4 regions of the Pseudomonas sp. MDT2-39-1 genome follow, and region 1 is predicted to be linked to each of the others. Evidence: predicted binding sites of a transcription regulator. Region 1 holds the regulator's gene; each other region holds the start of a gene.
The links. Region 1 encodes FliA, which starts transcription of late flagellar genes. Its sites were predicted from a motif close to CTAAAGTTTNNNNNNNNNNNGCCGNTAA; they were not measured.

Region 1 (7,804 bases):
AGCAGCCACCGCAGTACCTGTGCCGACTTCAGTGAACTTGCCTTTGCCATGCAATTCGTCGAGCAGCGATTCGAACTCGTGATCGGAAATCAGATCACCGCCAGCCGCTTTAGCGGTTGGCGCAGCCGGAGCGGGTACGGAGGCAATGGCCGACTCCAGCGCATCCACCGCAAAGTTGCCTTTGCCGTGCAGTTGGTCGAGCAATGCTTCGAATTCGTCGTCGGTGATGTCGGAGCTGTCGCCTGCCGCTTTTGGGGCAGCCGGTGCAGCGGGCGCCGCCACCGCATCGACGGCGAACTGGCCTTTGCCGTGCAGTTGATCGAGCAACGACTCGAACTCGGCATCGGTGATTTCGTCGCTGGCCGCAGAATCAGCGCCAGCCACTGGAGCAACGGCCGGCGCTTCGGCTTGAGCCTTGACGGCGTTCAGCGAGTCCAGCAGTTGTTCGAATTCGTTATCGGTGATGTCACCCGATTCTTCAGCGGCAGGTGTTTCGACCACTTCAGCAACCGGTGCGGCTTCATCAGCCGTTTGCGGCTCGGCCAGACGGGCCAGTGCCGCGAGCAATTCAGGCGTGGCAGCCGTAATCGGGCTGCGTTCGCGAACTTCGGTGAACATGCTGTTCACCGCGTCCAGCGCTTCGAGAACCACGTCCATCAGTTCCGAGTCGACGCGACGTTCACCCTTGCGCAGGATGTCGAACACGTTCTCGGCGATGTGACAGCACTCCACCAGCTCGTTGAGCTGGAGGAAGCCGGCGCCCCCTTTTACAGTGTGAAAACCGCGAAAAATTGCATTGAGCAAGTCCGCATCATCCGGTCGGCTTTCAAGCTCGACCAGCTGTTCGGACAGTTGCTCTAGAATCTCGCCGGCCTCAACCAGGAAATCCTGAAGGATCTCTTCATCGGCGCCGAAGCTCATTAAGGGGGTGCTCCTGAGGTCTAAAAACCTAAAAAACCTAAAATGCTAAAACTCTAAAATCCTAGGCTGGATAACAAATCGTCCACATCGTCCTGACCGGACACAACGTCTTCTCTTTTATCGGCATGAATCTGCGGACCTTCACCCTGAGAGAGATGTTTTTGCGGATCTTTTTCAGCGAGCATCGCATCACGGTCATGTTCGATACCCGCAAAGCGGTCTACCTGACTGGCCATGAGCACGAGCTTGAGCAGGTTGCTTTCAACTTCGGTGACCAATTGGGTCACGCGCTTGATCACCTGACCGGTGAGGTCCTGGTAATCCTGGGCCAGCAGAATGTCGTTGAGGTTGCTCGACACCGTGCGATTGTCTTCGCTGCTGCGCGTCAGGAAACCGTCGACGCGCCGGGCCAGTTCGCGGAACTCTTCAGCCCCGACTTCGCGACGCATGAACCGCCCCCAATCCGCGCTCAACGCCTGGGCTTCTTCGCTCAGGCTGTTGACCAGCGGCGTGGAATTCTCCACCAGGTCCATGGTGCGGTTGGCAGCGGCCTCGGTCAGCTTGACCACATACCCCAGGCGCTCGGTGGCGTCCGTGATCTGCGACACTTCCTCGGCTTGCGGCATGTTCGGGTCAATCTGGAAATTGACGATCGCGCTATGCAGCTCGCGAGTGAGCTTGCCCACTTCCTGATACAGGCCGCGGTCACGGGTCTGATTGAGCTCATGGATAAGTTGCACAGCGTCGCCGAACCTGCCTTTTTCAAGGCTTTCGACCAGTTCGACCGCGTGTTTTTTCAGGGTCGATTCAAAATCGCCCAGTGAAGATTCTTTATGCTCCATAGCTCCCCCGTGGCGCAGTGGATCAACCGATGCGTTCGAAAATCTTCTCGATTTTTTCTTTCAACGCCTGGGCCGTGAATGGTTTGACCACATAGCCGTTAACACCGGCCTGGGCCGCTTCGATGATCTGCTCGCGCTTGGCTTCAGCGGTCACCATCAACACCGGTAGGTGCTTGAGCTTTTCATCGGCGCGCACGTGGCGCAGCAGATCGATACCGGTCATGCCAGGCATGTTCCAGTCCGTTACCAGAAAGTCGATGCTCCCGCTGTTGAGAACCGGAATGGCTGTAATGCCATCGTCGGCCTCGACCGTGTTGGTGAACCCAAGGTCACGCAACAGGTTTTTTATGATCCGCCGCATCGTTGAGAAGTCATCAACGATGAGGATTTTCATGTTCTTGTCCAATTCGACCTCCAAGCAGTCTTAAACGCGCCCAGCACCTGGACGCGCCATTTCAATCAATCCGGCAATGCACTCGATGTCTGTATGGAGCACAACAGATCGCGACCGGTGCAGTTCAACACCACACCGGCCTCGTTCGCAGTGTCCCCACACTGCCCTCAGCGCGCTCGCCACTCCCCCAAACGCCCCCGCAAACGGGCCGCGCACTGGCTGTGTAACTGGCTGACCCGAGACTCGCTGACCCCCAGGACCTCACCGATTTCCTTGAGGTTCAGCTCTTCGTCGTAGTACAGCGCCAACACCAGTCGCTCACGCTCCGGCAAATTGGCAATCGCGTCCGCCAGCGCTGCCTGGAAGCGTTCATCTTCCAGATCGCGTGACGGCTCCAGATGTGCACTCGCGCCATCCTCGTGCAGCCCTTCGTGTTCGCCGTCCTGCAACAGATCGTCGAAACTGAATAACCGGCTGCCCAGGGTGTCGTTCAAAATCCCGTAATAATCGTCGAGACTCAATTGGAGTTCGGCCGCAACCTCATGATCTTTAGCGTCACGACCGGTTTTAGCTTCAATCGAGCGAATGGCGTCGCTGACCATGCGGGTATTGCGGTGAACCGAACGTGGCGCCCAGTCCCCCTTGCGTACTTCATCGAGCATCGCGCCGCGGATTCGAATGCCCGCGTACGTCTCGAAACTCGCGCCTTTGCTGGCGTCATATTTGGTCGATACTTCAAGCAGGCCGATCATCCCGGCCTGGATCAGGTCTTCAACCTGAACACTGGCCGGCAGACGGGCCAGCAAGTGGTAAGCAATGCGTTTGACCAGTGGCGCGTAACGCTCGATCAGCTCGTACTGCGCGTCACGTGCCGACTTCTTGTAGAGGTTGTAACCGCTGGCTGTCATAACACCGGTCCTGCCGTTTGTTGCACGAGGCGCTCGACGAAAAACTCCAGGTGCCCACGCGGGTTGGCAGGCAACGGCCAGGTATCGACCTTCTGTGCAATGGCCTTGAACGCCAGGGAGCACTTGGAGCGCGGAAAGGCTTCATAGACGGCGCGCTGCTTCTGCACCGCTTTACGCACGCTTTCGTCATAAGGCACCGCGCCGACGTATTGTAAGGCGACGTCGAGGAAGCGGTCCGTGACCTTGGTCAACTTGGCGAACAGGTTGCGACCTTCCTGCGGGCTCTGGGCCATGTTGGCCAGGACGCGGAAGCGGTTCATGCCGTAATCGCGGTTCAGCAGTTTGATCAGCGCGTAGGCATCCGTGATCGAGGTCGGCTCGTCACACACCACCAGCAAGACTTCTTGCGCTGCGCGAACGAAACTGACTACCGAGTCACCAATACCCGCAGCGGTGTCGATCACCAAGACGTCGAGGTTGTCGCCGATATCGCTGAACGCCTGGATCAGGCCAGCGTGTTGAGCCGGGCTCAGATGAACCATGCTCTGCGTGCCGGACGCGGCCGGGACGATGCGAATACCGCCGGGGCCCTGCAACAGAACGTCGCGCAGCTCACAGCGGCCTTCGATCACGTCGGCCAGGGTACGTTTGGGTGTCAGCCCCAACAGGACGTCGACGTTCGCCAGCCCCAGATCAGCGTCCAGCAGCATGACGCGCCGGCCGAGCTCAGCTAGAGCCAGGGACAAGTTCACTGACACGTTAGTCTTCCCGACGCCACCTTTGCCGCCGGTCACCGCGATCACCTGTACGGGATGCATGCTGCCCATGTTATTTCTTTACCTTGTCTTGCATAGACGGAGGCCACATTACTGGCTGCGCGCTCATAAACTGAACAATGCATGGCAGACCATCGATGTAGGTACAAAAACTGTTCATTAGTACCTCAGCCAACCTGCTTGGTCGGGCTGTGGTAAATATCAGCGAACATGTCAGCCATGGCTTCTTCGCTGGGTTCTTCTTGCATTTGCACGCTTACGGCGCGACTGACCAACTGATGACGACGCGGCAGATGCAAATCATCCGGAATCCGCGGGCCATCGGTCAGGTAGGCCACCGGTAATTCATGACTGATGGCCAGGCTTAACACCTCGCCCAGGCATGCCGTTTCATCCAGTTTAGTCAGGATGCAGCCAGCGAGACCGCAGCGTTTGTAACTGTGATAAGCGGCCGTTAGGACCTGTTTCTGGCTGGTGGTTGCCAACACCAGATAATTTTTTGACTTGATGCCACGTCCGGCCAGGCTTTCGAGCTGCATGCGCAGTGCCGGATCGCTGGCCTGAAGACCCGCGGTATCGATCAGCACCACGCGTTTGCGCAGCAAGGGATCCAGCGCCTGCACCAGCGATTGCCCCGGATCGACGTGAGTTACCGACACGTTGAGGATCCGGCCCAGAGTCTTGAGTTGCTCCTGAGCACCAATACGGTAGCTGTCCATGCTCACCAGCGCGATGTTTTGCGCGCCATATTTCAGAACGTAGCGGGCCGCGAGCTTGGCCAGAGTGGTGGTCTTGCCCATGCCGGCAGGGCCGACCATGGCAATCACGCCGCCCTCTTCCAGTGGCTCGACTTCCGGTGTGGCGATCATCCGCGCCAAGTGCGCCAGCAACATACGCCAGGCCTGACGGGGTTCTTCAATGTCGGTAATCATCGCCAGCAAGTCGCGGGACAACGGGCCGGACAGGCCGATGCGTTGCAGGCGACGCCAGAGGTTGGCCTGGGCCGGACGGCTGCCTTGCAGCTGATTCCAGGCCAGGGAGCCGAGTTGCACTTCCATCAGTTCGCGCAGGCTGTTGAGTTCGAAACGCATCGAGTCGAATGCACGCGGGTCCACACCGCCAGCGGCTGGCGCAGGGGCTGGAGCGGAGCGACGAGGTTCGGCATACGTCGGCTCGATCAGCGGCTCGGCGGCGGTCAACGGCAGGCCGGCGAATAACTGGCGATTGGTGGTCTTGTCGCCTTCGGTTTCGCCTTCGCCACGCAAGCTCAATTCGGCCTGGGCGGTGACAATCCGCGACTGGGTCTTGCGCAGCTCGTCCTCGAGTTCCATGTTCGGAACACGCGGGGCCAGCGCAGACAATTTGTAATCCAGGGCAGCCGTCAGCTCGACACCACCGGCAATCCGGCGATTGCCAATAATGGCGGCATCAGCGCCCAGCTCATCACGAACCAGTTTCATGGCCTGACGCATATCGGCGGCGAAAAAACGCTTAACTTGCATAAACCACTACCTCAGCCGTTGGGCCCTACTGTCGCAACGATGGTCACTTGCTTGTTGTCAGGAATTTCCTGGTAAGCCAACACATGCAAACCCGGGACTGCCAGTCGGCCGAATCGCGAAAGCATCGCGCGAACCGGACCGGCCACCAGCAGAATCACCGGTTGACCTTGCATTTCCTGACGCTGCGCCGCATCGATCAACGAGCGTTGCAGTTTCTCAGCCATGCTTGGCTCCAGCAGAACGCCCTCTTCCGAGCCTTGTCCTGCCTTCTGAAGACTATTGAGCAATATCTGTTCCAACCTTGGCTCCAGAGTGATAACTGGTAGCTCGGAGTCAGTCCCTACAATGCTTTGGACGATTGCGCGGGATACGCCGACGCGCACGGCGGCCACCAACGCGGCAGTATCTTGACTCTTGGCGGCATTGTTGGCGATGGCCTCGGCAATGCTGCGGATGTCCCGTACTGGCACCTGTTCGGCCAGCAAAGCCTGCAAAACTTTCAGCAGCTGCGACAGAGACACCACACCCGGCACCAGCTCTTCGGCCAGTTTCGGTGAGCTTTTGGCCAGCAATTGCATGAGTTGCTGGACTTCTTCGTGACCGATCAGTTCGCTGGAGTGCTTGTACAGAATCTGGTTCAAGTGGGTGGCCACGACCGTACTGGCATCGACCACGGTGTAACCGAGGGATTGCGCCTGGGCACGCTGGCTGATTTCGATCCAGACCGCCTCCAGACCGAAAGCCGGATCTTTGGCGGTAATGCCGTTGAGCGTCCCGTAGACCTGCCCCGGATTGATCGCCAGTTCGCGATCCGGGTAAATCTCCGCTTCGGCCAGGATCACCCCCATCAGGGTCAGGCGATAGGCACTCGGTGCCAGGTCGAGGTTGTCACGGATATGCACAGTCGGCATCAGGAAGCCCAGATCTTGCGACAGCTTCTTGCGCACACCCTTGATCCGCGCCAGCAACTGACCGCCCTGGTTGCGGTCCACCAGCGGAATCAGCCGGTATCCGACTTCCAGGCCGATCATGTCGATCGGGGTCACGTCGTCCCAGCCCAGCTCCTTGGTTTCCTGGGCGCGAGCCGGGGATGGCAGCAGCTCCTGTTGACGCTTGACCTCTTGCAGGGCTTGAACCTTGACCACGTTCTGCTTCTTCCAGAACAGGTACGCACCGCCGGCCGCCACGGCCGCCATGCTGAGAAAGGAGAAGTGCGGCATGCCGGGCACCAGGCCCATGACCGCCATAATACCCGCCGCCACTGCCAACGCTTTCGGCGAGGCGAACATCTGGCGATTGATCTGTTTTCCCATCTCTTCCGACCCGGACGCACGAGTCACCATGATCGCCGCCGCTGTCGATAACAACAGTGATGGCAATTGCGCCACCAAACCGTCACCGATGGTCAACAGCGCATAAACCCTGCCGGCATCGCCGAAGCTCATGCCGTGCTGGAAGATACCGACGGCCATGCCGCCGATCAGGTTAATGAACAGAATCAGCAAGCCGGCAATGGCGTCGCCGCGAACGAACTTGCTGGCACCGTCCATCGAACCGTAGAACTCGGCTTCCTGGGCCACTTCCATCCGGCGCATTTTGGCTTGGTTCTGATCGATCAGGCCGGCGTTCAAGTCGGCGTCGATTGCCATTTGTTTACCGGGCATCGCATCGAGGGTGAAGCGCGCGCTCACCTCGGAAATCCGCCCGGCACCCTTGGTCACTACAACGAAGTTGATGATCATCAAAATCGCGAAGACCACGATACCGACCACGTAGTTACCGCCGATCACCACTTCGCCGAAGGCCTGGATCACCTTGCCGGCTGAGGCGTGACCGTCCTGACCGTGGAGCATCACCACCCGCGTGGAGGCCACGTTCAACGCCAGCCGCAGTAGCGTCGCCACCAATAGAATGGTCGGAAACACCGCGAAATCCAGCGGTCGCAAGGCATAGACGCAGACCAGCAACACCACGATCGACAAAGCGATGTTGAAGGTGAAGAACACATCCAACAGGAACGGTGGGATCGGCAACATCATCATCGCCAGCATGACCAGCAGCAGCAACGGCACACCCAGATTGCCCCGACTTAAGTCGGCAACGTTTGTGCGGGCAGTGTTGAGTAACTGAGAGCGATCCACCGGTTTTCCCCGTTCCTTAAAGCAAACTTTTGACGCCTGAAGCAGGCGCAGGGCGGCTACTGCAAGAAACCTTCCAACTTTTGCAGAGATGGGGAATAGAGGGCTTTATTGAGGATTTGTAGCAGCTGCCGAGCTTGCGAGGCTGCGTCCGGCTGCGCAGCAGCCGTTAAACCGTTGCGAGGAATGCGGTCGAGCATGACTCCGTCTCGAACGCAGCCTCGCGAGCTCGGCAGTTGCTACGCGTTTAAAGCACCAGAAATATGGATCAACCCGCTGTCAGAATTTGCTCTTTGAGAATCGCGCCAAACCCAAGCTTGCCC
Region 2 (7,804 bases), 1.4 Mb from region 1:
CGGATTTGATCACGTCGAGCACGCTGCCGATTTTGTCGCTCTCGCGTTTGAGATCGCCCATGGCCGCGGTGGAATTACCGACTTCGAGGGCCAGGCGCTCGATCTGGGCGATGGCTTCGCCGACCACTTTGTCGCCTTCGCGAGCCTGTTGATCGGCGGCAACGGCGGCTTCAGAGGCTTCTTCGGCGTTACGCGCGACTTCCTGCACGGTGGCGGTCATTTCGTTCATTGCGGTCGCCACCTGGTCGGTCTCGACCTTCTGGCTGTTGACCCCGGCGCTGGTCTGCTCGGTCACGGCCGACAACTCTTCGGCGGCGCTGGCGATTTGCGTGACGCCATCGCTGATGCCACCGATCAGTTCGCGCAGGCCCAGGGTCATGCTCTGCATGGCGCGCTGGAGCTGGCCCAATTCGTCGCGACGCTCGGAAACAAGGTTTTGCGTAAGATCGCCAGCGGCCACGCGCTCGGCCACTTTGAGGGTCTGGTTCAACGGAACCACGATCTGGCGAGTGATTGCCCATGCCGCCAGCAAGCCAAACGCCACGGCCAGAACGGTGGCCATCAGCAGCAGGTTCTTGGCGTGCGCAGCGTCGGTGTCCCGGACGATGGTTTGCGAAACGGTGAGTTTTTTGCTGACGTCGAGCAGGATCTCGCCTTGCTCGGCCATGCGTTTGAGGGCGGCGGCGCTGGCAACCTGGGAGTCGCGGAACTGGCTGACGGCGGCGCGGTAGGCTTTGAGCGAATCGGTGGCCTGTTGCAGGTTGGCGATGTGCTGCTCCGGCAGTTTGGACGGCAGGCTTTCGAGGTTCTTCAGGGCGTTGTCGATGGCGTCCAGCGCCGGTTGCTCGGCCTCGGTCTTGCCGCTGTAGGTGTAGCCGCGAACCTGGAAGCGGGCCTGCTGAATCAGCTTGCTCAGGTCGATCACACTGTTGAAATCGGCGACGCTGTCGCCTTGCAGCATGGATTTTTCGACCTCGGCGACGCGGGCCACTGCGTTGTCGGCGGTCGCGCCCAGTTTGCTGCGGGCGTCTTCGCGGGTGGCGCCGGCCTGGGTCATCGCGATGAAGGCTTGCTTGTACTGGCCGACGGCGGCGAGTTGCTGCTCGATCATCGCCACGTCAGAAGGCTGTTCGATCAATTTGCGCGCGGTTTGCAGGCCGGCGTCGAGTCGGCTCAGCAGGTCGTTGACGGCGGCCGGGCCTTGTTCTCCGCGGCGCATGTCGTAGTCCATGCGGGCCAGGCGCAGGTCTTTGGTCAGGTCATTGAGACTGGCGATGAACCCGAGCTTGTCACCACGGCTCATCACGCCCGTCAGGCCGGTCCAGCCTGTAAAGGTGATCAGCAAGGTTAGCAGCAGCACCAGACCGAAGCCGATCCCCAGTTTGCGATTGACGCTTACGTTTCCCAGATTCTCGGCTAGCCAACGGTACATGCTGCTACTCCCTCGGACACTCATTGGTTTTATGGGAACTGTATCGGCAGGCGACGACTAATCTGTAGGCGCAACGCAATGTTCAGGCGAGTAAATACCTGTGGCGAGGGGACTTGTCGGACCGCCGCACCGCCCCGTTCGGCTGCGAAGCAGTCGCAAATAGGCAGATACGGTTTTGCAGGAAAAAGCGGTGGCCGCTTAGCGCCCAAACGGGGCGATGCGGCGTTCCGACAAGCCCCCTCGCCACAGTGGACCGTGTTTGACCTTAAAAGAGGCGGGCGAGCAACGCAGTGACGGCGGTTTCGACGCGTAAGATGCGTTCGCCGAGTTGTACCGGTTGCAGACCGGACTTGGCCAGCAGGTCGATTTCGTAAGGGATCCAGCCGCCTTCGGGGCCGATGGCCAGGGTTACCGGTTCGTCCAGACCCCGGGGGCAGGGCGGGTAGTTACCAGGGTGGCCGACGAGGCCGAGAGTGCCTTCGGTAACGGCCGGCAGACGGTCTTCGACGAACGGCTTGAAGCGTTTCTCGATGACGATTTCCGGCAGTACGCTGTCCCGGGCCTGTTCCAGGCCGAGGATCAGTTGCTCGCGAATCGCCTCTGGCTCCAGAAACGGCGTCTGCCAGAAGCTCTTCTCGACGCGATAGCTGTTCACCAGAATGATTCGTGGCACACCCATGGCCGCCACGGTCTGAAACACCCTGCGCAGCATTTTCGGCCGTGGCAGGGCCAGCACCAGCGTCAGTGGCAGCTTGGCCGGTGGCGGCTGGTCGAGCGTGACGCGCAATTCGGCTTCATCGGCGTCCAGACGCAGCAACTCGGCCGAGCCCATCAGCCCACCGATACGCCCGACCCGCAAACTGTCGCCGACCACGGATCGATGAACTTCCTGCATGTGAGTCAGCCGGCGATCCCGCAGGATCACCCGGTCGGCCGCAATGAAGTCGGCCTCTTCGAGGAGCAGCAGGTTCACGGCTGGGTCGCTGGCGGCTGGTCGTTGTGGTCGTCAGCCGGCTGGTCGTCGGGATGTTCGCCGCGCTTGCTGATCAGGCCGCCGAACAGGATGCCGATCTCGAACAACAGCCACATCGGTACCGCCAACAGCGTCTGCGAGAAGATGTCCGGCGGCGTCAGGATCATGCCGACCACGAAGCAGCCGATGATCACGTACGGGCGGATTTTCTTCAGGTATTTGACGTCGACCACGCCGATCCACACCAGCAGCACCACGGCCACCGGGATCTCGAACGCCACGCCGAAGGCGAAGAACAGCGTCATGACGAAGTCGAGGTAGCTGCTGATGTCGGTCATCATTTCCACGCCGGCCGGGGTGGCGGCGGCGAAGAATTTGAAGATCAGCGGGAACACCAGGTAATAGGCGAAGGCCATGCCGGCGTAGAACAGCATGATGCTCGATACCAGCAAAGGCACGGCGATGCGTTTTTCATGCTTGTACAGACCCGGCGCGATGAAGCCCCAGATCTGATGCAGGATCACCGGGATCGCCAGGAACAGCGACACCATCATGGTCAGCTTTAACGGTGTCAGGAACGGCGACGACACGTCAGTGGCGATCATCGTCGCGCCCACGGGCAGATACTGGCGAAGCGGCGTCGAGACGAAGGTGTAGATCTGCTGGGTGAAGGCGAACAACCCGGCGAAGATAATGAAGATCGCCGCTACACAGCGCAGCAGGCGGGTACGCAACTCGGTGAGGTGCGAAACCAGCGGCATGTGCTGGTCATTTTCAGGAAGATCGCTCATGGGGCTCGCGGCGCCAGTGTTGGGTCATGAGGGGCCGGCGCAACAGGCGCAGCCGCAGGCGTGGCAGGTTCAACCGGTGGCGCTGCAACGACGGGCGCAGGCTCTGTGGCCGCCGGTGCAGGCACGGCGGCAGGAGCATGAATCGTCTGCTCCGCGACCGGCTCAACCGGCTGAACCGGTGTGGCTTCCTGCTGTGTCGGCGTGAAAATCTTCCGCGCCTCCTGCTCCAGCGACAGAATGTGCTCGTTGTGCAGTTGCCGACGAATCTCGTCGGCACCGATTTCACGTTCAACTTCCTGTTTGATCGCGTTGAAGCTGCGCTTCAGACGACCGACCCACAGGCCGGCGGTGCGCGCAGCACCCGGCAGACGCTCGGGACCCAGCACCAGCAGGGCGACGAGGCCGACGAGCAGCAGTTCAGAGAAGCTGATACCAAACATTAGTCAGTGCTCACACGTCTTTGCGGATCGGCTCTTCGACCTTTTGCGCCTGCACGTCGATGGTGTGCGGCTGGTTCACGGACTGCGTGGTCTGTGGCTGAACCGGTGGCACCGGTTGTGCCGGGGTAACAGTCGGATCAGCCGGTTTTTCGTCGTCGTTCATGGCTTTCTTGAAGCCCTTGATCGATTCGCCCACGTCAGTGCCGAGGTTTTTCAGTTTCTTGGTGCCGAACACCAAAACGACAACAACCAGGATGACGATCCAGTGTTTCCAGTCAAAAATGCCCATGTTGCTGCTCCTCTCTAATAGTTGTTCAGGCGGACGGGCGCGAGGCTTTCTCGGCGTGTCCGGACAGACCGAAACGACGGTCCAGTTCATCGAGCACAGCCTGCGGATGCTGTCCCAGTTGGGCGAGCATGACCATGCTGTGGAACCACAAATCGGCGGTCTCGTAGATCACATCGCTGCAGTCACCGCTGATGGCGGCATCCTTGGCGGCAATAATGGTTTCGACCGACTCTTCGCCGACTTTTTCCAGAATCTTGTTCAAGCCCTTGTGGTACAGGCTGGCGACATACGAGCTGTCGGCGGCGGCGCCTTTGCGCTCTTCCAGCACCTCGGCCAGACGGGTCAGAGTGTCACTCATGGGTGTGTCCTGCGGAATAGATAGCGTGCGGGTCTTTCAGAACCGGGTCGACGGTTTTCCAGTCGCCGTTCTCGAAGACGCGGTAGAAGCAGCTCTGACGGCCGGTATGGCAGGCGATATCGCCGATCTGCTCGACCATCAGGATGATCACGTCGGCGTCACAGTCCAGGCGCATCTCATGCAGTGTTTGCACGTGGCCGGACTCTTCGCCCTTGCGCCACAGCTTGCCACGGGAACGTGACCAGTAAATGGCACGGTTTTCGGCAGCGCTCAGTTCCAGTGCTTCGCGGTTCATCCAGGCCATCATCAGGACGCGCCCGGTCTTGTGATCCTGGGCAATCGCCGGCACCAGGCCATCAGCGTCCCACTTGATCTCGTCCAGCCAGTTTTTCATCTTCGACTCCGACAGCGGGTTCCACACTACATGAGTAGAACCCAAGCGTTGAAACAGTGTGCCAGCGTGCGGGGGCGCTGGCTATCGGCGAACGACCAGATACAAACCGACGGCCACCATGATGCCGGCCGGCCAATGGCCCAGTTCGTTCAACGGCCCACCGGCCGCGAGTATCGTGCCGCCTGCCAGGTGCGCAGAGCCGAGCAAGCGCATGAACCAGTCGTCCTTGCGCCGGTGCCACGGCGGCGGTGGGTCGTAAGCGTGCGGTTGGGACATGCGCTCAAGCAGGTCGCGGGCCATGTTGGCCAGGTGCGGCAGTTGTTCGAATTGGCTCTGCACGTTGCCGATCAAGGCTTTGGGGCTGACGCGTTCGCGCATCCAGCGTTCGAGGAACGGCTGGGCGGTGTTCCACAAATCGAGGTCCGGGTACAGCTGACGGCCCAGGCCTTCGATGTTCAACAGGGTTTTTTGCAGCAGAACCAGCTGGGGTTGCACTTCCATGTTGAAGCGTCGAGCGGTCTGGAACAGGCGCATCAGCACCTGGCCGAAGGAAATATCTTTTAACGGTTTTTCGAAGATTGGCTCGCACACGGTGCGGATCGCCGCTTCGAATTCGTTGAGTTTGGTTTCCGCCGGCACCCAGCCCGAATCGATGTGCAGCTGCGCGACACGACGGTAATCACGCTTGAAGAACGCGAACAGGTTGCGCGCCAGGTAATCCTGATCTTCCGGGGTCAGGCTGCCGACGATGCCGCAGTCGATCGCAATGTACTGCGGGCTCCACGGGTTCACGGTGCTGACGAAAATGTTGCCGGGGTGCATGTCGGCGTGGAAGAAGCTATCGCGGAACACTTGGGTGAAGAAGATTTCCACCCCGCGTTCGGCGAGCATTTTCATGTCGGTGCGCTGGTCGGCCAGGGTCGCGAGGTCGGTGACCTGAATCCCGTAGATGCGCTCCATCACCAGCACTTTCGGTCGGCACCAGTCCCAATAGACTTGCGGCACGTAGAGCAGCTCCGAGCCGTCGAAGTTGCGCTTCAACTGGCTGGCGTTGGCCGCTTCGCGCAGCAGGTCGAGTTCGTCGTAGATGGTTTTTTCGTAGTCCAGTACCACGTCCACCGGGTGCAGCAGGCGCGCGTCGGCCGAGAGCTTTTCGGCGGCGCGGGCGAGGATGAACAGCCACGCGAGATCCTGCGCGATGATCGGTTTGAGGCCCGGGCGGATGACCTTGACCACCACTTCTTCACCGGTTTTCAGCTGCGCGGCATGCACCTGCGCCACGGAGGCCGAGGCCAGTGGCTCGACGTCGAAGCGGCTGAACACTTCACTGATCTTTTTGCCGAGCTGCTCTTCAATCAGCTTGATCGACACTTGCGAGTCGAACGGCGGCACGCGGTCCTGCAGCTTCATCAGCTCATCAGCGATGTCTTCAGGCAACAAGTCGCGGCGGGTGGACAGGATTTGGCCGAACTTGATGAAAATCGGTCCCAGGTCCTGCAACGCCAGACGCAATCGTGCGCCACGGCTCAGGTCCAGCGTCTTGCGTGGGAACCAGCGCCACGGTAAGGCGTAGCGCAGCGCCAGCAGAAACCAGGGCAATGGCAGGGCGAACAGCAGGTCATCGAGGCGGTAGCGAATCACAACGCGCTGTATGCGCAACAAACGGCGGGCGGCAAGCAGCTTCATGCGTTATCGCTTGGGTCGAGGGATCGGGAAAGGCGCTCGAAGCGCGCCTCGAGACGGTCCAGATCGAGTTTGATCTGGTCCAGTTCATTGAAACGGGCTTCAGCTTCGCGCTGACCGACGAGGGTGCGCGATTCTTCGGCCAGGTATTCGCCAAGATTCTGATTGAGGCTGGCGAACCCTTGCTGATACCAGCGTGCGCGGCTGCGCAGGTGACCGCCGACCAGTTGCGTGGCGACCGGTCCCAGCCAGCGCGAGAGTTCGTACTCCCAGTCCAGCTCAAGGTCCTGAAGGATCGCCGCCAGTTCCAGCAGCACGCCGCTGTCGCCGTCGAGTTCGACTTCGGGAGCATGCAGGACCGAAGTCTTGTCCTTGCTCATGGCCAGTTTCAGCAGGCTGGAGGCCGGTGCCCGCAAGGTGCAGTCGGCGCCGGTTTCCCAGTGAGACGCCAGCATCAGGCCTTCGTCGCTGGGCAGGATGAATAGCTGCAACGCCGGGCTGCGGCAGTCGACGGCAATCACCTTGCCGCTCAAATGCGCCAGCCTCGGCAGCGCCGTGCTGTCGAGACGCAGCACCCGGTTCAGACCGAGTTCAACGCTGGCGAGCAGGCCGGCCAGCAACATCAGGGTTTGATACCGCGGTGCAGGGCGACGATGCCTGCGGTCATGTTGTGGTAGGTCACGCGGTCGAAACCGGCCTCGACCATCATCGACTTCAGGGTTTCCTGATTCGGGTGCATGCGGATCGATTCGGCCAGGTATCGATAGCTTTCCGAGTCGTTGGTGATCAGCTTGCCCATCAACGGCATGAAGGCGAACGAGTAGGCGTCATAGGCTTTGGACATCAGCGCGTTGGTCGGCTTGGAGAATTCCAGCACCAGCAAACGACCGCCCGGTTTCAGCACGCGCAGCATCGAACGCAGGGCGTCTTCTTTATGCGTCACGTTGCGCAGGCCGAAGGCGATGGTCACGCAGTCGAAATGGTTGTCCGGGAACGGCAGTTTTTCAGCGTCGGCCTGAACGAACTCGACGTTGCCGGCCACACCCAGATCCAGCAGGCGGTCACGACCGACCTTGAGCATGGATTCGTTGATGTCGGCCAACACCACCTGGCCGGTCGGGCCAACGAGGTGCGAGAACTTCTTGGTCAGGTCACCGGTACCGCCGGCGATGTCCAGCACGCGGTTACCGGTGCGAACGCCCGACAGCTCGATCGCGAAACGCTTCCACAAACGGTGCATGCCGCCCGACAGGAGGTCGTTCATCAAGTCGTACTTGGCGGCTACCGAGTGGAAAACCTCAGCGACTTTTTCCGCTTTCTGGCTTTCCGGAACGTTTTTGAAGCCGAAGTGAGTGGTGGGTTCGGCATCGCTGCCTTTGCGCTGATCAGTCATATCGCTGTCACCAAAAGAGAATGCGGGACATTCTAATCCCGGTGGCCTGCT
Region 3 (7,804 bases), 1.3 Mb from region 1:
CGTAGCGTTGCGGCACCGGCGGCATACGGGTGGCTTTGAGCTTGGTCAGCTCACGCTGGTTCTCGATGTTCTGCTTGGGCGCTGTGGCCAGTTGCTGTTTGAGTGCGACCAGCTTTTGTTGGTAATCACGCTGGTTGCCGAGCTGTGTCAGCGTGCTTTGCAGAATGCTCTGCAAGGCTTTCTGATCCGCTTCCGGCAGTTTGCGATCGGCGATTTTGTCCAGACTCGCCTGCACGGCTTCGCTGGACGGCGGTTCGGCCGCTTGCAACGTACCGACAGAAAGACTCAAGCCCAGCAGGGCGATGATGAAAAAGGTGCGCAGGGTTGACATAGAGACCGATCGAAAACGAGACGAAGTGTGGAGTTTAGAGGAAGAGTCCCGGACCCGGGCGACTTCCTTCGGGGAATCTGACGCCCACTTTGCCGATCTTGTTCCCCTCCATGACCGCAACGGTCCAGATGGTGTTGTTCCACTCCACCTGGTCGCCGACTACTGGAGCACCGCCGACTTTCTGGGCAATGAAATGGCCCAGGGACATGTCCGGATCGATGCCTTCGACCTTCAACCCGTACAGCGCTGCAACCGCAGCCAGCTGGGCGTCTCCTTCGAGAACGAAGTCGCCGAAGAAGCGCAAATCGAGGCCGCGTTGCGGTGCCTGACTGAAGAGTTTTCCGAGGGCTGGAAGGTTGTGTTCATGGCCGATAACACACAGCAAATCATCGACTTCGAGCACCGTACTACCCGACGGATGGAGCAGTTGCTGGCCCCGAAACAGTGCGGCGATACGCGTGCCTTCGGGCATTTTCAGTTCGCGAAGGGGCGAGCCGATGCACCATTTTTCGGCACCGAGGCGATAAACGAACAGTTCCCACTCGCTGGTGACGTGCACTTCCAGCGCTGAGCGCGAGATCGGTGCAGGCTCCGGCGGAACGGTCACCTTCAAAAGCTTCGCCACCCACGGCAGGCTCGTGCCCTGCACCAACAGCGACACCAGCACAATAAAGAAGGCGAGGTTGAAGTAGAGCTGGGCATTCGGCAGGCCGGCCATCAGCGGGAACACCGCCAGAATGATCGGGACCGCGCCGCGTAATCCGACCCATGAGATAAACGCCTTTTCGCGGCCGTGGAACGCTTTGAACGGCAGCAGGCCGACCAGCACCGACAGCGGCCGTGCAAACAGAATCATCCACAGCGCCAGGCCCAGAGCGGGCAGGGCGATAGGCAGCAGGTCGTGAGGCGTCACCAGCAGCCCCAGCACCAGGAACATGCCGATCTGCGCCAGCCAGGCCATGCCGTCAAGCATGTGCAGAATGCCGTGGCGGCTGCGCACCGGACGATTGCCGATCACCAAGCCGCAGAGGTAGACGGCCAGGAAACCGCTGCCGTGCAGGGCGTTGGTCAGGGCGAAGACCGCCAGGCCGCCGGCAATCACCAGAATCGGGTAGAGGCCGTTGGCCAGGTTGATGCGATTGACCAATTGCAGCATGACCCAGCCACCGCCGAGGCCGATGACGGCACCGATGCCGAACTCACGCACGAAGTGGGCAAGCAGACTCCAGTGCAGGCCGGTCTGGCCGCTGGCGAGCATGTCGATCAGGGTAACGGTGAGGAACACCGCCATTGGGTCGTTGCTGCCGGATTCGATTTCGAGGCTGGCGGTGACCCGTTCGTTCAGGCCTTTGCCACCCAGCAGCGAGAACACCGCAGCGGCATCGGTGGAGCCGACGATGGCGCCGATCAGCAAACCCTGGATGACGTTCAGGTTGAATAGCCAGGCAGCGACGAAACCGGTCAGTGCGGTCGTGATCAACACCCCGACCGTGGCCAGCGACAGCGCGGGCCAAAGCGCTACGCGGAAACTCGAGACTCGGGTGCGCAAGCCGCCATCGAGCAGGATCACCGCGAGTGCGAGGTTGCCTACCAGATAAGCCGTTGGGTAGTTATCAAATATAATGCCGCCGCCGTCGACGCCAGCGGCCATGCCCACCGCCAGGATGATCACCAGAATCGGGATGCCGAGGCGGGAAGAAAGTGAGCTCACCAGAATGCTCGCACCTACCAGCAACGCGCCGATCAAGAACAGGCTGTTGATGGTCGTCGCATTCAAAGGCAGTACTCCAGAAAGCTGAAAGGCGGGCACAAACTGACCATGCAGTCTGCGTGCCAGCGATTCTAACCTGTTGAAATGTGATGCTGTCAAAAAGCTTTTATAGAATTCTGACAACATCTACAGAGCCGGTTGAAATCACCGTGGCGAGGGTTTTATCTGTGGCGAGGGGATTTATCCCCGTTCGGCGGCGACGCCGTCGCAAGGCCTGTTTGCGGGGTATGCCTGGAAGAACGCAGGGGGCCGCTTCGCAGTCCAGCGGGGATAAATCCCCTCGCCACAGAAGATCCCTTCACCACAGATAAATCGCCTGGCCACAGAGTTGGGGGGACTCTTTAGAGGCTAAACCGCCCAACCATGTTGTTCAGGTCCAGCGCCAATCGCGACAATTCATTGCTCGCCGCACTCGTCTGATTCGCCCCGGTCGCCGATTGAACCGACAAATCACGAATGTTCACCAGGTTGCGATCCACTTCACGGGCGACCTGCGCCTGTTCTTCCGCCGCACTGGCGATCACCAGGTTGCGCTCGTTGATCTCGACGATGGCGCTGTTGATCGTGTCCAGCGACAGACCTGCACCGCGAGCGATGTTCAAGGTCGATTCGGCGCGTTCGGTGCTGTTACGCATCGAATCCACCGCGTGTTCGGTACCGCTCTGGATGCTGCCAATCATGCGTTCGATTTCGCTGGTCGACTGCTGAGTGCGATGCGCCAGTGCACGAACCTCATCCGCCACCACCGCGAAACCACGCCCGGCTTCACCGGCACGCGCAGCTTCGATCGCTGCGTTCAATGCCAGCAGGTTGGTCTGGTCAGCCAGGCCGCGTATCACGTCCAGCACCTTGCCGATGTCACGGGATTCATTGGCCAGATCGCCAATCAAGGTCGCGGTGCTCTGCACATCGGCGCTCATGCGTTCAATGGCGCTGACGGTTTCCTGCACCAAGTCACGACCGTCACCGGCCGAGGTGGTGGCGTTTTTCGAGGCTTCGGAAGTGCTGACGGCATTGCGTGCGACTTCTTCCACGGCGCTGGTCATTTCATTGACCGCGGTGGCGGCCTGTTCGATTTCGTTGTTCTGTTGGGTCAGGCCACGGGCGCTTTCGTCGGTGACACTGTTCAACTCTTCCGCAGCGGACGCCAATTGCGTGGCCGAACCGGAAATTCGTTGCAGGGTGTCGCGCAGCTTGTCCTGCATCTTCGACATGGCCAGCAGCAAGCGGCCGGCTTCGTCTTCGCCATCAACGGTGATCGGGCGAGTCAGGTTGCCCTCGGCGATTTCTTCGGCAGCGCTCAGGGCATTGGCGATCGGCTTGGTGATGCTGTTGGTCAGCAGCCAGGCGAACAGCACGGTCAGCCCGGAGGCGATCACCAGCAGGGTGACGACCAGGTTGAACGCCGAGGAATACTGATCAGCTGCCTGCTGGTTAAGGTCGACCGCTTGTTGGTTGTTGATCAGCATCAGGCGGTTGAGCACGGCGTTGACGGCTTCAGAGTTGTTCAGCAGATCGGTGTTAAGCAAGGTGCGCAGTTCTTCCATCTGATTGTTGCGCGACAGGCTCTTCATCCGGTCTTCAAGCTGACGATACTGGCCAAGCAACTGCACGTACTGGTCGTAAGCCGCACGCTCGTCAGGGCTGGAGATGAACTTTTCATACTCAGTCTGAGCGGCACGGATCTGTTGATTGCGCTGGTCGAACAGCTCGATGGTCTTTTGCTGAACGTCCGGTTCGCGGTTGGTCAACAGGCGATAGGACAGGACCCGCAGACGCAGCGTCAGTTGGGTGAACTCATCCAGCGCCTTGATGCTCGGCACGCTGCTCTGGACGATGTTCTCGCCTGCGCCGCGAATCTTGCTCATCTGGTTCAGGGCAAACACACCCAAAACCAGCATCAAACCGCCAATCAGGGCGAAACCGAGGAACGCCCGCGGTGCGATATTCATATTACGAAGGGACATGCTGTTTACCAAAGTGAGCGCACCCGTGCGGCGCTGAAGCTGACGTATGAGTGACTTATCGGTCATGCGACTAAAGTCTTGAGCGCCTGCGCGTTTTTGTCGCAGAAAGGCTGTTTTCTGTAGGAGCGAAGCTTGCTCGCGAAAAATATCCAGGCAGCGGGTTCATCCAGACAGCCCGCGTAATCGTTAACGTCCTTCGCGAGCAAGCTTCGCTCCTACAAAATCGGGCGACGAAGTGAAGGAACCAGATTCGCCAATCACAGTCTTTAGAGCTCGCGAGGACGGTCACCCGCCAGGAAAATCAAGGGCTGCGCCTGAATAACCCTGGCATCCGTGGTGACTTTTCTTTATCGTACGCGCCCTTTGAAAATGCTTGGAAAATCAAAATGTTGGAAGCATCCCTTAGCCAATTGGAACAGCTGGTCAACGACCTGGTGCAACAGAACCAGACGCTGCTCGGCACTAACCAGACCCTGAGTGCAGAACTGGCCCAGGCCAAGGATGAAAGCGAAAGCCTGCAGCTGAGCCTGATGGAACAGGAAGAGAAACAAGGCGCCACCGCGGCTCGCATCCAGGCCCTGGTTGAGCGCGTCAGCGCCGGCCCGGTCAGCGCATGAATCACGGCGCCGCAGGGGTAAAAGTCGTCTCGATCCTGGGGGAGGACTATTCGATCAAGGCGCCGGCCGGGGAAGAGCAAACCCTGCTGGACGCCGCGATGATGTTGAAAGCTGCCTTGGCCGACACCAAAAGGAAGTACCCGACGCTGATCGGTGACCGCTTGCTGGTGCTGGCCGCGATGAATCTGTGTTCCCAGCAGATCGAAATGCAAAAACAGCACCAGCAGGAACTCGACCGTTACCAAGAGCAAGTCAGCGCCACGGTTGAAGTGATCTCCAAGACGATCAATCAGGCCTGATCGGCTTTGCGCACAACCAAAGAATAGATTGTCGGTTTAGTTGTATACAATCGGCACGGCTGTTGCAGTGTTTCAGCCTCTTATTCTTTGGGGGTGTTCCATGCAGTTCTGGCGACGCAGTATTCAATGGCAGTTGATCCTCAGTATGGGCACTGCCCTGCTGGTCAGCATCCTGATCGTGGTTGGCATTTATACCCTCGTGGTCAACCGTCTCGCCCAGAGCTATCTGGTCGAACAGGCACTGCCGTCGAGCATCAAAGCGATGCGCAACGACATCGAACGAATCCTCGTCCAACCCCTCACCGCCGCCAAGGACATCGCCAGCAACAGCATGGTGCGCGACTGGTTGGCCGGGGGTGAAAGCAGTACCCAGACCGCTGCGTTCGTGCAGTATCTGGAAGGCATCCGCGCTGAACACAAGGCGTTCACCGCGCTAATCGTCGGCACGGCTTCAAACCATTACTTCACTGAAAAAGGCCTGGACCGGACCCTCAGTCGTTCCAACCCCAAAGACACCTGGTTCTACGCATTCCTCGACAGCAACCAGCCGCGCACCCTCAATATCGACAATGACACCGCGACCGGAGAACTGGCGCTGTTCATCGACCTCAAAGTCGAGCAGGCCGGCAAAGTCGTGGGCGTTGCCGGGCTTGGCCTGAGCATGAAAGAGCTGTCGGAGTTGATCCACAACTTCAACTTCGGTGAGCGCGGCAAGGTCTATCTCGTGCGTTCCGACGGTTTGATCCAGGTTCATCCCGAGGCGCAATTCAGTGGTAAACGCACGTTGGCCGAGCAAATCGGTGCCGCGGCGGCGCAAACGGTCATGGGTCAGCTCTCTACCTCCAAAGCGTCCGCCATCAGCAGCGGTTTTACCCGCGAAGGCGAAGATTTTCTGGCATTGAGCCTGCCATTGCGGGATCTGGGCTGGACCCTGGTGGCCGAAGTGCCACAGTCGCAGATCTACGCCGAAGCCCGTCGCGCCATGTGGATGAGCAGCGGCATTGGCCTGGCGGTGGCACTGGTGTGTCTGATGTTGGTGGTCTTGCTGGCCCGTGGGTTGGTGCGGCCGATCCGTCAGGTAACAGCCGCGCTGGTAGCCATCGGTAGCGGTGGGGGAGATTTGACCCACCGGTTAGATTCCAGCCGCGCCGATGAGCTGGGTGACCTGGCGCGCGGCTTCAATCGATTCCTCGACAGTCAGCGCGAAATGATTGGCGATGTGCTGACCACGAGCGAGAGATTGCGCACCGCCGTCGGGCAGGTAGCGCGGGTGGTGGATAACACTGCGGAACGTTCTGGTCGTCAGCAGGAAATGACCGACATGGTTGCCACGGCAGTCCACGAAATGGGCCTGACGGTGCAGGAAATCGCCCAGAACGCGGGCAATGCCGCCGTCGCTTCGCAGAATGCTCGCGATGAAGCCATGCAGGCACGGGAAGTGGTCGGTGGTTCGATCCGGCATATAGAAAGCATGTCCGATGAAATCGGCATCGCGGCGGGCGCCGTGGGCGAGCTGGCCAATCAGGTGGCGTCGATTGATCAGGTGTTGGCGGTGATTCGAGGGATCTCCGAGCAGACCAATTTACTGGCACTGAACGCGGCCATCGAAGCCGCGCGGGCCGGCGACATGGGACGTGGTTTTGCAGTGGTGGCGGATGAAGTGCGGACATTGGCGCGGCGGACTCAGGCGTCCACCGACGAGATTCAGCAGATGATCGGCAGCCTCAAGCAGGGCGCTGAGAATGCCGTTTCCTCCATGCATTCCGGGCAAGCAGCGACGGGCACCGGCGTCGAGTCGAGCCAGCGCACCGGAGCGTCACTGACAGCGATTACCGGGCAGGTCGAGCGCATCAGCGACATGAACCATCAGGTGGCGACGGCCACGGAAGAGCAGTCGGCGGTGACGGAAGAGATCAATCGCAATGTGCAGGGGATTTCGGATTTGGCTCGGGCGACGGCGGGTGAAGTCAGGGCTTGCAGAGAGGATTGTAAGACTTTGCAGCGGTTGGCGGATGATTTGGCGCGGCAGATGGGCAGTTTCAAATTGAGTTGATGTGTTGTCGGTGCGGGCCTCTTCGCGAGCAAGCCCGCTCCCACATTTGATTTCTGGTGTCCACAAATTATGTGTTCACCGCAGATCAAGTGTGGGAGCGGGAGGGTGTCCCTGATTTTGTGTAAACGGGATTTCTATTAAACCGTTAACAGCCGATCTTCAAACTGGATACTGAAGCGATTCAAAGCCGCTTTCCAGTCCCGGATCGGCATTGTCCACTTTTTGCTGATGTTGTTCAGCGCCAGATAAAACAGCTTCATCACCGCCTCGTCGGTCGGAAATGACGCACGCGTTTTGATCACTTTACGCAGACTCATGTTGATCGATTCGATGGCATTGGTGGTGTAGATCACCTTGCGAATTTCGGCTGGATAGTCAAAAAACGGAATCACCCGAGCCCAGTTTCGTCGCCATGACAGGCTGATCGATTGGTACTCGGCGTCCCATTTGGCTTCAAATTCGCAGAGCCGTTGCTCAGCCAGCTCGGCGGTGGCCGAGGTGTAAATCAGCTTGAGGTCAGCCGCGACTTCCTTCTGCCGTTTCCACGATACGAAGTTCAAACTGTTGCGCACCATGTGCACGATGCACAGCTGAACGACGGCTTTTGGGTAAACCGTTTCAATCGCCTCAGGGAAGCCTTTGAGGCCGTCCACGCAGGCGATGAAGATGTCCTGCACGCCCCGATTCTTGAGTTCGGTCACCACTTGCAGCCAGAATTTTGCGCCTTCGGTTTGAGCGATCCACAAGCCCAGCACCTCTTTGTGAC
Region 4 (7,804 bases), 1.2 Mb from region 1:
GCCGCCTCCAGCGAGCGATAAGCAAACTGATTAAAACTGTTGGTACTCGCCACCCGTCGATCCAGCCCGGCGCGGCGCTCCTGGCCGTTGGTGTTGATCAGCACTTTGCTGCCTTCCTGAAAGGGCAGGCGCGGTGCGAGCAACGTAGCGGGCAGGTCGATGGCGCTGATTTCCGGCAGCAACAGGCCACGCAAATATTGACTGTGGTCGTCCCGCGTTCGCACCAGTTGCAGCCCGCACGGCTCGGCGTAAGGCGCGACCTGTTCGATCCCCATTTGCGTACCACCGCCACGTACCTGACGAATCCAGCGCACCACTGCAATACTCCAGCCCTGATTGGCGGAGTCCTCGATTCCGACCATTTCACCAGCTTGTAGCTCGGCCGGCACTGCGCCAGGCCATGCAAGGCAATAGCCGCCGGGGCTGTGATTGATGACCGGCAGGGCGTATGTCGGAAAATGCCGATTGCTATCAGCCGCCTCGTGGCCGTCGTTGTTCTGAAGTTGCGGGTATTCAATCTCTTCGTAGGGCAGCAAGGCATCGGCGCTGCCGTGGGGAGCGGTGTCGAACGCCTGGCCCCATTGGTCGCTCTCCCGGCCTGCCGGGGACGTTGCCGAAAACTGCGCTAGGCGGGTGCCGGGGTTTTTCAGAATATCGCTGAACGAACGTTGCCCGCCCAGATAGAAGTGCAGCGCGCTCATGCCCACGCACAGGGTCAGCGTGCCTTGGCCAGCGGTGCGTTGAAAACTGCGCTCGGCAGCCTGGCCCCACGCGGCGTGCAGGTGTTGCAGTGTATCCAGGCTGAGCCCGGTCGGTACCGGCAGCGGCGGAGTGCCGATATTGCCTTGCAAATGCGCTTCGATGGCGGCGACCAGTGGCTGCGGATCAATCCCCAGCAAACCGGCCTGCTGCTCGGCCCTGAACTTCGAACGGTAGCGCGGACCGGTGTCGAGGTCCGGCGCGACGGCAAACAATCCGTCAGCAGGTTGGCCGGATTGCAACTTGATCCATTGGCTCCAGGGCTCCAGCACCTCGGCGAGCCGTGCAATCTGATTCTGGCGCAGTTGATTGCAGCGGGAAGCGCCCAGCAGCAGGGCCGTCACGTAAGTCTGTTCGATGCTCAGGGTTTTCGTCTGGCTGGCCAGTTCATCGCGCAGGCTCAGATGCTGGAGTTTGTGTGCGCAGGCGATCCGATACAGCTGATGCAGCTCCAGCCACAGGCCTTCCGGCACCGGGCAATACAACTGAGTAGAGCGAATCAGCGGGCCGTTCAGGCAATGGATCGCCCGCTGCAGCGCCTGGGTCAGCAGAGGGGCTCGATCCTTGCTGAAGCGCGGGGTGATGCGCACGACGATCTGTTTGTAGCCAATCGCCAGGTGACTTTGCAGTGCCTGGCAAAGGTTGGCGATCTTGCGCGAACGCTCGTCGAGCACAATCGCTTGATGCAGGAAATGCCGTTCCAGGTGTTTGCAGACGTAATACACCTCGGGGCGCAACAGTTCGAGCAGTTGCAGGCGATTGTCGCTGGGGGTGAGCAGTTGGTTGAGTTCGCTCAAGCCTTGATAGAGCAAGCGGGCGGTTTCGCCGATGTTGGCTTTGGGCAGGTTGGCGATCCAGCGCTTGAGGTCGCGTGGCGTCGGTTCACAGAACGACAGGCGCAGTTGCGTCGGGATCGGTGCACGTAGCAGCAGGTGGGGACTGGTCTCATTCATGCCGTGGAAAACTCCAACCGGGAAATGGGCGTGAATGACCTGACTGTAGCACCTACGGATGTCTACCGTTTGTCTGTCAGCCGAGTGCTGCTCGGGTGTACTACTAATCTGACACACGTGCGACTGGATACGCACAGTCGTACGGCCTGCTGCCTACGCAGGGCAGGTCTCTTGTAACTTCAAGGAGATGAGGTTCATGTCTAAATACGTAGTGGCAAATCAATGGGGCGGCAGTTCGGCACCCTGGCATCCGGGCGGAGACTGGGTGTTAGGCGCGCGGGATAACCAGAACGTGGTCGCGATCGAGATCAAATCGGGCGATGGCGGGAAGAGCTTCACCGGCACCATGACTTACGCGGGTGAAGGTCCCATTGGCTTCAAGGCTCAACGCACGGGCCAGAACCAGTACAACGTGGAAAATCAGTGGGGCGGCAACGACGCTCCATGGCATCCGGGTGGCAAGTGGGTCATCGGCGGCCGTGATAATCAGAACGTTGTGGCGTTGAGCTTCACCTCCAATGACGGAGGGAAAAACCTCAGTGGCACCAATACCTACGCCAACGAGGGGCCGATCGGCTTTCGTGGACAGATAGAGTAACGGCGCTACCGAAATGTCCGCCCCTTCGAAGACGTTCGACGGGGCGGATCAGCCAAATCAGGCGTTTGGCAGGCCCATGCCCTGGCCCATCTGTACCGGAGAACCGGCCGCCAACTCTTCAGCCCATTTCACTTGATCCGGCCCGAACAGCACGACAGCGGTCGAACCCAGCTTGAAGCGACCCAGTTCCGCACCTTTTTCCAGATGGATCGGCGCACGGGCGGCTTCGTCGTAACGGAAGGTTTTCAGCTCGCGTTTCGGCGGCGTCACCAGCCCGGCCCACACGGTTTCAATCGAGGCCACGATCATCGCGCCCACCAGCACCACGGCCATCGGCCCGCGCTCGGTGTCGAAAATGCACGCCACACGCTCGTTGCGGGCAAACAGTTCCGGCACGTTTTCGGCGGTGGTCTGGTTGACCGAGAAAATCCGGCCCGGGATGTAGACCATCTCGCGCAGGGTGCCAGCCAGAGGCATGTGCACGCGGTGGTAGTCTTTCGGCGACAGGTAAATCGTCGCGAAATCGCCACCCATGAACGGCGCAGCATTCGCGGCATCACCGCCCAGCAATTCCAGCACGCTGAAGCTGTGCCCCTTGGCCTGGAACACGCGACCGTGTTCGATCGGGCCGAGTTGGCTGACCGCACCGTCGGCCGGGCTGAGGATCGCGCCCGGAGTTTCATCGAGCGGGCGAGCGCCGTCTTTCAGTGCTCGGGTGAAGAATGCGTTGAAGTGCTCGTAAGCCGTCAGGTCTTCGACCAGCGCCTGGGACATGTCCACCTGATAACGCTTGGCGAACCAGGCGGTAAAGGCGTTCTTGAACCAGCGCACGCGGCATTCGGCAATGCAGCCGGCCAGTCGCGAGAGCAAGTGGTGAGGCAGCAGGTATTGGCTGAGGATAAACAAACGCTTATTCATTAACTGTCCTTAAAAACCTTAAATCTCTACGGGCGTATCGGGGTGGTTGCCCCATTCGCCCCAGGAGCCGGCGTAGCCTTTGACCCGCGGATAACCGAGGGATTTGGCCACCAGATAAGTGAAGCCAGAGCGATGGTGAGTCTGGCAGTGGGTGATGATTTCTTTGTCTTTGGTGATGCCGAGTTGGTCGAGAATCTGCGGCATGTCCGTGCGGATGCGCAAGTTGCGCGACTTATCCATGCCGGCCGTCCATTCGAAATTCACCGCGCCGGGAATGTGCCCGGCCTTGGCTGCCAGGACCTTCTCGCCGGAATACTCCAGCGGGCCGCGCGCGTCCCATACCGCCAGGTCGGCGGCGCCGAGACGGCTTTGCAGGTACTCGCGGGTGGCGGTGGGTTCGTCGTGCAGGGTCAGCGCAACCGGGCCGCCAACGTGGGCCGGGATCTGGATCGACATGGGCATGCCTTCTGCCAGCCACGCCGTCAGGCCACCGTCTATATAGTGGTAATTGCGGTGGCCGATGACATCGAGCAGCCAGATAAAGCGCCCGGCCCAACCGCCACCTTCGTCGTCGTACACCACGTAGACCGCATCGGGGTTGTGTCCCAGCTCACCGAACAACGCTTCGAGCGCCGCTTGCGGCGGCATCAGCCCCGGCGCAGGTGCCTGACCGAGTTGCGTTCGTTTGGGGTCGACAAAGCGCGCGCCGGGAATATGCCCTTCGGCATAGCGGGCGCTGCTGGTCAGGTCCACCAGAATCAGTTCGCGGGACTCGAGACGCGGGAGCAAGTCGCTCGGCTCGATGACCAGCGCCAAGCCAGAGAAGTCAGACATGTGAGGTCTCCAGAGCACAAAGGGGAGGATTGTAGCGCAGCATTCATTGACCGCGCTGGCTAAAGCTATGGAGTGCCTTTTCAATGCACTGCGCGGTTTTACCGAAAGCTTGCACGGTGATTTCCGAAAATGGCCCGCCGCCCTGATCCGCTACAACGACCATGATCACCCGGCCATTATTGACCAGTGAGCGCAGCAGCAAATGTTCGCCGCGAAATTGCGCGCGCAGGTTGGCAGGTAACAGGGCCGTGAACTGGGCGTTGTTGGCCGGGGTTAATCGCACTTGGGCCTGTTGCGAGAGCAGACGCTGCAGCACGGTGCTCTGGCTGACCGCCAGGTTCAGGCCTGCCGCTTCTTTCTCCAGCCCGGCCGTTTGATGCGCACGCAAATTGGCGTGGGTGCGGTCGGCCATCAAAATCATCACTCGACGCATGCCGCACGCGACCAGCGCGTCCCGGGCAGAGGTGGTCAAGTGCATCGCATTGGTGAAGCGGCTCGGCTCGACCAGCAATTCGGCACATTGTTTACGCCACGCCATCAGGTCTTCGGTGGTCGGCGCTGGCGCCGGCAGCAAACCTGCGTGAATGCGATTCACGCCCGATGGCCAGATCAGCGATATAGCGGGGTGCCAGAGGTCCGGCATGGCGTGCTGGTGCGCGCTGTTGACGGCCTGTTGATGCAATTGCTGCTGCACGTCGTTCATCGGCATTTGCAGGTAAAGGCTGGTCAGGTATTGCCAGCGCTCGCTGTGCGGACTGTCCCAGGCTTGTTGCGCCGACAGGGCCAGACCATTGGCCAGCAGCACGGTATTGGCCGGCTGATTGAGCCAGCGACGCAGGGTCGGATCGTCATCGAGACGGTTTTGCTGGCGCAAAGGGTGCTCGCTGTCGCGGGCGATGCGCAGGACTTTGACCAGTTCTCGCTGCTCGTTGAGTAGCAGTCGATAACCTTGCTGCACCCAGATCGGCAGACGCCAGATGTCCACCAGTGCCTGACAGATGTCCAGCAGGCGAACGCCGAACAATTGCTTTTCGACTTTGCGCGCTGACTCGCCTTTATAAATGACCCGCAGCTCCCACTCTTCGAGCAACTGCGGATGAGTCAACGCCATCGGCCACAGCGGCGAGAGAAACAGCAGGCTGCCCCAGTGGATGTCCTGCCAGAGCCGCGCTAGGCGACCGGCGAAAAAGCCGTTGGCCTGTTGGGTCGCATGCTGGCTGATCAACTGCAACTGACGCAACGCCACTGGTATGTGTGATTGGGGTTCGGCTGGCAACCGGGCGAGCAATTCTTCGGTGCGTTTCAACCCGAGGCGATTGATGGCCACCTCAAGGTTTTCAGCCGGTTCGGTCATGCTGCCGTGGGTGTGGCGATTGGCTTCGCGAATCACGCTCAAGGCCAGGGCCGGGCTGTCTTGCAACAGTTCGGCAATGTCGCGAAGTGAACTGCGGTTATCGGCGAGGGCCTTGCAGACACGGTCGTGACTGGCTTGCGGAACGGGCAGGCGCACGCCATCGAGCAGCTTGACCCAGCCTTCGAGAGTGGTCGGTTTTGGAATTGGAACGTTCGTTTCGTTAGCCATGGTTGGACGCGATCATCGTCTGCATTACCTATGCCCGGAGCGGGCCAAATTGGCTTTTCGCCTGAACTGGCTATAGTCTGGCGCAGTTTTGCCGATAAGTAGAAGAAGAGATTTTTTAACTTCCGAATATGACCTTGAACCCGACTCAGTAAGTGCTCTCCTACCTATGGCTAAAATTATCGGCATCATCGTCGTATTCGCGAGCGTGCTCGGCGGATACGTGCTTTCCCACGGCAAAATTGCCGCCCTCATCCAGCCTTTTGAGGTGATGATTATCGGTGGCGCGGCCCTTGGCGCATTCCTGCAGGCCAACCCCGGTTACATGACGATGCACGTGCTCAAGAAATCCTTGGGCATGTTCAGTTCGCGCTTCAGCCACACGTTCTATCTGGAAGTGCTGGGCCTGGTCTACGAGATCCTCAACAAGAGCCGCCGCGAAGGCATGATGGCCATCGAAGGCGACATCGAAGATGCCGCTGCGAGCCCGATTTTTGCCAAGTACCCGGTCGTGCTCAAAGATGAACGCATGACCGCGTTCATCTGCGATTACCTGCGCATCATGTCCTCCGGCAACATGGCTCCCCATGAGCTTGAAGGCCTGTTCGACATGGAACTTTACAGCCTCAAGGAAGACCTCGAGCATCCGTCCCACGCGGTGAATGGTATTGCCGACGCCATGCCCGGTTTCGGTATCGTCGCGGCGGTACTCGGTATCGTGGTGACCATGGCTTCCCTGGGTGAGGGCGACCAGGCCTCAATCGGTCTGCACGTGGGCGCGGCACTCGTCGGTACCTTCTTCGGTATTCTCGCGGCATACGGCTTCTTCGGCCCATTGGCCACTTCCCTGGCCCACGATGCCAAGGAAGAACTGAACGTCTACGAAGCCATCAAGGCCTCGCTGGTCGCTTCTGCTTCCGGCATGCCGCCGTCGCTGGCGGTAGAGTTCGGCCGCAAGGTGCTGTACCCGGCGCACCGTCCTAGCTTTGCTGAGCTGGAACAAGCGGTTCGCGGTCGCTAAGTCATGGAAAATAACCAGCCGATAATCATCAAGCGCGTCAAGCGCATCGCCGGCGGGCATCACGGGGGCGCCTGGAAAATCGCCTTCGCGGACTTCGCGACGGCGATGATGGCGTTCTTCCTGGTGCTGTGGCTGCTGTCCACCGCAACACCGGAACAGAAGATCGCCATCGCCGGTTACTTCAAGGACCCGGTCGGCTTTACCGAAAGCGGCACGCCGTACATCATTGACTTGGGCGGCTCGCCGACCCTGGCGCCGGAGAACACCCTCAACCCCGAGGTGAAATCTCAGCCGCAGCCAGACAAGGTGACTATCGACACCGAGCAGGTTGAAGGCATGGCCGAGCAGGTCGAGAAGGAGCGTCTCGAGCTGTTGCTGCAAGAACTGCAGAACAAAGTCGAAGAGAACCCGCAACTCAAGAAATTTAAAGACCAGATCCTGTTCGAGATCACGCCGGACGGTTTGCGCATCCAGATCGTGGACGCCGAAAACCGGCCGATGTTCGACTCCGGCAGTGCTCGTCTGAAGCCGTACTTCGAAGACATCCTGCTGGCCATGGCCGACACCATCAAAGCGGTGCCGAACAAGATCAGCATCAGCGGCCACACCGATGCCAAACCGTACACGGGCACCGGTGACTTTGGTAACTGGGAGCTCTCGGCCAACCGTGCCAACGCTGCGCGTCGTGCGCTGATCGCCGGCAGCTATCCGGATGCGCAGGTGGCGCGGGTCGTCGGTTATGCCTCGTCGGCGTTGTTCGATCGCGAGAACCCGTTCAATCCGGTCAATCGCCGTATCGACATCGTGGTGCTGACCAAGAAAGCCCAGCGCGCCATCGAAGGTTCGCAAGGTGCGGAACCGGCTCCAGAGCCGACGCAAGGGCAGGGTGGCCCGGGCGAAGTGCCCGCCACACCGGCCGACCCGAACGCGTTGCCGGCGGATAAAGAACCGTTGCCGGCACACGAACTTCGCGAGCGCTTGAACCTCTTCGACAGCCCGGCACCGAAACCGGGTGAGCCACCGAAGCAGTAACCCACAAAAAAGCCGACAGCGATGTCGGCTTTTTTGTGCCTGCTGGGGGGATCCTACCAATCGGTATTTTGTCGTTCATTGAGAGGCTGACCTTCGATAGCGAAGCTTCC

Region 2: the regulator FliA is predicted to act here: its motif matches at 1,473-1,500, upstream of ACYZTM_RS17305 (methyl-accepting chemotaxis protein).
Region 3: the regulator FliA is predicted to act here: its motif matches at 4,125-4,152, upstream of ACYZTM_RS17695 (methyl-accepting chemotaxis protein).
Region 4: the regulator FliA is predicted to act here: its motif matches at 5,715-5,742, upstream of motA (flagellar motor stator protein MotA).

The regions. Positions count from the first base shown of each region.
Region 1 is NZ_CM142716.1:5,055,628-5,063,431, reverse strand. Features, by position in the region: gene ACYZTM_RS23695 (chemotaxis protein CheA) at 1-921, opposite strand, end outside; gene ACYZTM_RS23690 (protein phosphatase CheZ) at 975-1,763, opposite strand; gene ACYZTM_RS23685 (chemotaxis response regulator CheY) at 1,786-2,157, opposite strand; gene fliA (RNA polymerase sigma factor FliA) at 2,325-3,065, opposite strand; gene fleN (flagellar synthesis regulator FleN) at 3,062-3,892, opposite strand; gene flhF (flagellar biosynthesis protein FlhF) at 4,009-5,343, opposite strand; gene flhA (flagellar biosynthesis protein FlhA) at 5,355-7,484, opposite strand; gene ACYZTM_RS23660 (hypothetical protein) at 7,750-7,804, opposite strand, start outside.
Region 2 is NZ_CM142716.1:3,645,111-3,652,914, forward strand. Features, by position in the region: gene ACYZTM_RS17305 (methyl-accepting chemotaxis protein) at 1-1,432, opposite strand, end outside; gene ACYZTM_RS17310 (16S rRNA (uracil(1498)-N(3))-methyltransferase) at 1,698-2,405, opposite strand; gene tatC (twin-arginine translocase subunit TatC) at 2,402-3,196, opposite strand; gene tatB (Sec-independent protein translocase protein TatB) at 3,193-3,636, opposite strand; gene ACYZTM_RS17325 (twin-arginine translocase TatA/TatE family subunit) at 3,647-3,925, opposite strand; gene ACYZTM_RS17330 (phosphoribosyl-ATP diphosphatase) at 3,951-4,283, opposite strand; gene hisI (phosphoribosyl-AMP cyclohydrolase) at 4,276-4,677, opposite strand; gene ubiB (ubiquinone biosynthesis regulatory protein kinase UbiB) at 4,759-6,363, opposite strand; gene ACYZTM_RS17345 (ubiquinone biosynthesis accessory factor UbiJ) at 6,360-6,983, opposite strand; gene ubiE (bifunctional demethylmenaquinone methyltransferase/2-methoxy-6-polyprenyl-1,4-benzoquinol methylase UbiE) at 6,983-7,753, opposite strand.
Region 3 is NZ_CM142716.1:3,724,580-3,732,383, forward strand. Features, by position in the region: gene mscK (mechanosensitive channel MscK) at 1-331, opposite strand, end outside; gene ACYZTM_RS17690 (potassium/proton antiporter) at 366-2,108, opposite strand; gene ACYZTM_RS17695 (methyl-accepting chemotaxis protein) at 2,444-4,069, opposite strand; gene ACYZTM_RS17700 (hypothetical protein) at 4,456-4,686, shown strand; gene ACYZTM_RS17705 (cell division protein ZapA) at 4,683-4,985, shown strand; partial or broken gene ACYZTM_RS17710 (HAMP domain-containing protein) at 5,131-6,174, shown strand; gene ACYZTM_RS17715 (methyl-accepting chemotaxis protein) at 6,307-7,038, shown strand; gene ACYZTM_RS17720 (IS256 family transposase) at 7,176-7,804, opposite strand, start outside.
Region 4 is NZ_CM142716.1:3,816,366-3,824,169, forward strand. Features, by position in the region: gene ACYZTM_RS18025 (molecular chaperone) at 1-1,712, opposite strand, end outside; gene ACYZTM_RS18030 (lectin OAA family protein) at 1,909-2,310, shown strand; gene asd (archaetidylserine decarboxylase) at 2,368-3,228, opposite strand; gene ACYZTM_RS18040 (rhodanese-like domain-containing protein) at 3,247-4,062, opposite strand; gene ACYZTM_RS18045 (HDOD domain-containing protein) at 4,106-5,644, opposite strand; gene motA (flagellar motor stator protein MotA) at 5,811-6,662, shown strand; gene motB (flagellar motor protein MotB) at 6,666-7,694, shown strand.